One region of the Shewanella violacea DSS12 genome, then DNA from elsewhere that is predicted to be linked to it. Evidence: predicted binding sites of a transcription regulator. Region 1 holds the regulator's gene; the other holds the start of a gene.

Region 1 (3,036 bases):
AGCAACCGGTTGACTTATGTTGCTCAGCCTACCATGAGGAATCGCAATACCATTACCTATACCTGTGCTTCCCATTTTTTCTCTCGCCAAGAGGCTTTCAAAAATCTCTTGTGAAGATAGGGTTGGGTATTGGACAGCCGCAAGATCGCTGATGAGTTCCAATACCTTTTTCTTACTGCCCGGAGTGGCGCAAGTGGTACACTCCGGCTGCAGGATGCTGCTTAATTCCATTATTTAATGCTTTGTTAGCTTCTCTTTGTGTTTAATAACCTGACGGTCGAGCTTATCAATCAGGGAGTCTATTGCGGCATACATGTCAGCATTCTCTGACATGGCGAAAACCTCACCACCGGCAAGGTGGAGTTTAGCTTCGGCTTTTTGCTGCATTTTTTGAACATTTAAAATAACGTGCACATTATTGATCTGATCGAAATGTCGTTCAAGCTTAGTGAACTTTTCTTCGACATAATGTCTTAGCGATGTCGTGATCTCTATATGGTGTCCAGTTAGGTTTATGTGCATAGAAATACTCCTCCAGTTTCCGATTTAACTCTTAAGTTGATGATAGGTAAATCTTTCGGGATTTAACTCACAACATAATTCCCTGTTTTACCAGGAGTTGAGCCTAACTAATATCGACTACAGGCCGCTTCTGGTGATTAGCACTTACAATAAGCGTTAATCAGGCCGTCACTTAAACTAGGTTCCCCTAGTTAGGCTATGACCTTTATTCCTTTATTCCTTATTCTACAAACTCTTACGTTGATTCGATGGTGGAATCAACATAGCTTCACGATACTTAGCTATGGTGCGTCTCGCAACCTTAATGCCCTGATCCGCTAATAACAAGGCCATCTTACTGTCGCTGAGTGGTTTCTGTTGGTTTTCGGCGGCGACCAGCTTCTTTATGAAAGCACGAATCGCGGTAGATGAACACTCCCCACCATCATCGGTAGCTACATGGCTTGAAAAAAAGTATTTCAGCTCAAATATGCCCCTTGGGGTATGCATATATTTCTGTGTAGTGACGCGGGATATGGTGGATTCGTGCATCTCAACGGCTTCGGCTATGTCGTTAAGTACCATAGGTTTCATTGCTTCTTCACCGAACTCGAAGAAACCCTGTTGGAATTTCACGATACATTTTGAGACTTTCAGTAAGGTCTCGTTGCGGCTCTCTAAGCTCTTGATAAACCATTTAGCCTCTTGCAGATGCCCACGAATAAACTGGCTATCTGCTTGACTCTTTGTACTTTTTGCCATAGATGCATAATGTTGATTTACACTGATCTTCGGCATGTTGTCTGGATTTAATTCGACCATCCAGCGACCTTTCTTCTTAGTCACTGTGACGTCAGGGATGACATATTCATCCTTGCCCGGGGTAACGGCCAATCCAGGACGGGGGTTAAGCGTCTGGATTAACTCTATGGCATCTCTAAGAGCATCTTCCTTGAGCTTAGTCTTGCGCATTAGCAGGCGAAAATCTCGTCCGGCGATCAGATCCAGATGGTCTCTGATCAGGATCCTGGCGTTATCTATATGTGGAGTCGTGTCAGCGTATTGTGCCAGTTGGATCAAGAGGCATTCACTGAGATCTCTGGCTGCGATACCGATAGGATCGAAGTGTTGGATGCGTTTAAGTACGGCTTCAATTTCATCCTGTTCAATTTCAGGATCTCCCATGGCTTCGAGAATATCTTCAATGCTCTGGGTGAGATAGCCTCTCTCATCTATGGCCTCAATGATGGCCGTTGCTATGGCGAGATCGTTATCAGAAAACGGTGTTAGATTCTTCTGCCATTCGAGATGCTCATACAAACCTTCGCTGGTCTCCCCCTGGAAGGGCATATCGTCGTCGCGCATGGCACCGGAAGTTGAGTTAGGCGATGCGGTATAGACCTCGTCCCAAGTGGTGTCCATGGGGAGCTCTTCGGGCATAGAATCTCGGGTTATCGCCTCGGAGGTTTCAACCGCTGAGTTGTCAATTGGGCCATCGCTCTCTGCAGTGGCACTAAAGTCTTCAGTGTCTACGGTCTTGTCTTCGCCATTGACTGGGGGATCAACTTGCTCTTCATCTAGTTCGAGTAAAGGGTTGGAGTCTAACGCTTGTTGGATTTCTTGTTGCAGTTCCAGCGACGATAATTGCAATAGACGTATAGCCTGCTGCAGTTGTGGTGTCATGGTTAACTGCTGACCCATTTTAAGCTGGAGTGACGCTTTCATTTACCGCTATTCCCTTCATGTAATTATAAAATGAGACAGCCTGCTTGGACTTGTTTGGGGCTTCTCTGAGCCCCTGAATTTTAGGCTAGGTAGCCGAGTATCTGTAGTGACTCATCCCTTAATACGCGTTAAGAATAAGCCTCTTGATTAACTATAGCTTGAATTGTTCACCTAAGTACACAGCTCTTACTTGCTGATTGTCCATGATTTCGGCGGGTGTACCTTCAGCGATTAAATTTCCGTGACTGACTATGTAAGCTCGTTCACATACGTCTAAGGTTTCACGCACATTATGGTCGGTGATCAGTACACCTAAACCACGGCTCTTAAGCTGCTGGATAATTTTTTTAATGTCGATAACCGAGATTGGGTCGACACCTGCAAAAGGTTCATCCAGGAGAATAAACTTAGGGTTGGCTGCTAAGGCTCTGGCTATCTCGACGCGTCTGCGTTCGCCCCCCGAGAGCGCCATGCCTTGGCTATCTCGGATGTGAGTAATATTAAATTCTTCTAGAAGATTCTCGAGTTGTTCTTCTCGAGCGTTGTTATCTATATCTGAGCGAGTCTGCAGGACAGCCATTATGTTATCCCGCACCGATAACTTCCTAAATATGCTCGCCTCTTGAGGCAGATAGCCAATGCCTTTTCTTGCCCTCAGGTGCATAGGATCTAAGGTTAGATCATCATCATCGATTAAGATCCTGCCTTTATCACTCTGTACTAAACCGACGATCATGTAGAAAGTGGTGGTTTTTCCTGCGCCATTAGGACCTAGCAGGCCGACAATCTGGCCGGTTTTTACTGTGATAC
Region 2 (3,036 bases), 940 kb from region 1:
ATGGGCGACACAGCAATAAATTGCAAAATGCCACAATTCGGACTAGGCAAGTGCTCTAATAAACAGGTTTCTTTTTTTATCAAGGCTTGTGTCGATTGCCAACCAGTACTGATAAGCATCTTTAGCCGCCAATGCCAATACCGTGACTCCCCAAGAGGCAGTAGCTGAGACACAATGCAGGCAACCCCAAGCATTCGCTCCCCCTCAAATAAGCCAATTAACGTCTGCTCTTGTTGCCATAATTCATTTAACTCCTCTCTGATAGCCCCTCTAAGCTTTTGCTCATACATGGCAAGATCACCAGAGTGGAACGATTCAATAAAAAAAGGGTCGTCGTGATACGCGTTGTAAAGAATCGAAGCCGCCACTCGAAGATCTTCAGCTGTCAGGTATACCGCTCGATAGCTTTCTAATATTTGATTATCTGTTGCCATAGCTTTAAGTTACCTCTTGAGCGAAATCAACTAGCCTCCAATGTAGCAAGCAAGTTAAAGCGTGTAAATATTAATAACAATTCACTATTTATCCATCAAAATCACCAAGTTTGATCCATACTAATATTTAAGCCACCAGTGCTATGCAATAGGAAGCCAATATATGGACACTACACCTCAAGATCTTAGTCATCTTTTTGATCAGCTAGGATTAGATAATAGCGAACAGAGTATCGCCACATTTATTGCGAACCATACGGTACCGGCAAACGTTCTGCTCTGTCAGGCTGATTTTTGGAATGATTCCCAGAAGAGTTTTTTAAAAGAATCAATTGAAGAGGATGCCCAATGGTCTGAGTTAATCGATCATTTAGACACCCAACTTAGGTAGTGAAGTTTAGAATGAGATATTTTTGTAGGCCATATTGCCCCAGCCTATAACGGCATTATTGCTAATAACCACAGGAGTACATTCATCTTTTGTGGTTTTTCCATCGCCCTTGATACGCTGTGTACGATAAAAAAGCACATGAACCTCTTTGTCTTTCTCAATATAAGCTTCATTAAAATCGGCTCTGCCCATCAAAACAGTCACTTGTTCTCTTGTCATACCCAGACTCAAACTAGCCAGACTCACACGGTTTAAATCTTGAGTTTCTTCCCAACCTTCTTGACCATGCCACCCAGATTCGCCGTCACCAATATTGAGTACGCAGCCAGATAAGCTTAAACTTGTGACTCCAATAAATGCCAAACCAATTAAATTTGTTTTCACTATGACTTCCAGTTTCTTTATTATAGATGCTTGTAGATAAAGCAAAGAGTAGGCCAACTTGAAATACACTTGTAGATCAATTGTATAAACAAATCGACAAACAAGTTAATTGGTCATATTTACTAAATAGCTGAGATAATTAACCAAGTATGAACCCACTAGAACAAGTATTGGCCGCGGCAAAATTACTAATGATTTCGGGAAAGAAACCTAGCCTGGCACTGATCAAAACAAAACTTGGCAACGGTATACCTATGCCAATACTGATCCAGGGGCTGCAGCAGTTTAAAGCAATGGACACCGACTCAGTAGAGAAAATCCCGAGTCTTAATGAATTGCACACAGCAGCAATTCTTGATGAAGATAATTCCGAATTTAACCAATTAAAAACAGAACTGGCTCAATTAAAACAGGCCTACCAAAATCTTAATACACGGTTAGAGAAACTTGAAAACGATAAATCTAAGGCGCAAAAATAATGCATGTGGTTGAATTAAGATTCGAATGTTTTGACAACACCACCATTACCGCAGCCGAAAAAACAATTAATGGTTTACTCGAAGCCTATAGGGCCAATGGTCAAGTTTTAGGCCGAGAATTCGCCGTGGCATTCAAGGATGGAGAGTTCAGAGTCAGGCTATTGATGCCAGAGAAAAGCAGTTTAGCGAAACGATTTAATAGCCCATGGGTTGAGCGTGCGCTCTGCGAGCTAACGGATGCTAAATTGTTAGCTCCTAGAGAGAAATACATAGGCCAAGATATCAATTCAGAAGTCAGCAGCTCTGAAACACCCAGCTGGCAACTGGTTTATACCAGCTATGTACACATGTGCTCTCCGGTACGAAACGGTGATACCTTACAGCCAATCCCACTCTATCAGCTGCCGGCAACCTACAATGGCGATCATAAACGCATCATTCGCTGGCAAACGGAATGGCAAGCCTGTGACGAATTGCAAATGGCAGCAGCAACTAAAGCCGAGTTTGCAGCATTAGAGGAGTTAACTTCTACGTCGAGTGATCTATTTCGCCGAGGCTGGGATCTAAGAGGTCGCATCGAATACTTAACCAAAATTCCAACCTACTATTACCTCTACCGCGTTGGCGGAGATAATCTAACCAGCGAGAAAGCTCGCCCCTGCCCTCGCTGCGGTAATAAAGATTGGCTACTGGATGAAGCATTATTAGACATGTTCCACTTCCGTTGTGACAAGTGCCGAATAGTGTCAAATATCTCTTGGGATCATCTTTAGAAAAAGCTACGAGTTCCTAGGGTCCTAGGAACTCGTCCATAATATCTTGTTACTTGCCACGCAGGTTGCGCCACATCAACTTAATTCGATTCCAGATCCCAGGATGATCCAACTCAGGCATAGACTCCTCGATATGAAGCTCTGGAGGCGCAACCCTGGGAGTGAGCTGGCTAATGAACTCATTTAGGCTGTCTGCTAATTTTTCAGATGGTGCCTCACCTGGGATCTCAATCCAGACGCTGCCATCGCTAATATCTACTGTCAGCATATTATCACCGTCACCTAACACGCCGATAAACCAGGTAGGTGCTTGCTTTAATTTCTTCTTCATCATCAAGTGGCCAATAATATTCTGCTGCAAATATTCGAAATCTGTCTGATTCCACACCTGTAGCAGCTCCCCTTGCCCCCATTCACAATTAAACAGTAGAGGTGCTGAGAAATATTCGCCAAAAAACGCATCTATGTCAGGGCCGAACTCAAGCTCCAAGGCAGTCTCAATATTAGAAAAAGATCCAGGTTCTGGCCTAGTTACCGGCTTCCAACATACAGAGACTTCCTCATCCGACTCATGG

Evidence for each region. The regulator sigma-54, encoded in region 1, starts transcription at its own class of promoters, with help from an activator protein. The targets are predictions, from matches to a motif close to GTTGGCACGNNNNTNGNNT.
Region 2: a site for sigma-54 is predicted at 1,249-1,267, ahead of SVI_RS05680 (DUF3192 domain-containing protein). Genes of this name have one in related genera too.

The regions. Positions count from the first base shown of each region.
Region 1 is NC_014012.1:480,877-483,912, forward strand. It holds gene ptsN (PTS IIA-like nitrogen regulatory protein PtsN) at 1-231, opposite strand, end outside; gene hpf (ribosome hibernation promoting factor) at 235-522, opposite strand; gene SVI_RS01925 (RNA polymerase factor sigma-54) at 748-2,226, opposite strand; gene lptB (LPS export ABC transporter ATP-binding protein) at 2,378-3,036, opposite strand, start outside.
Region 2 is NC_014012.1:1,424,407-1,427,442, reverse strand. It holds gene SVI_RS05690 (GNAT family N-acetyltransferase) at 1-434, opposite strand, end outside; gene SVI_RS05685 (DUF2789 domain-containing protein) at 598-825, shown strand; gene SVI_RS05680 (DUF3192 domain-containing protein) at 832-1,209, opposite strand; gene SVI_RS05675 (hypothetical protein) at 1,359-1,688, shown strand; gene SVI_RS05670 (Zn-ribbon-containing protein) at 1,688-2,461, shown strand; gene syd (SecY-interacting protein) at 2,511-3,036, opposite strand, start outside.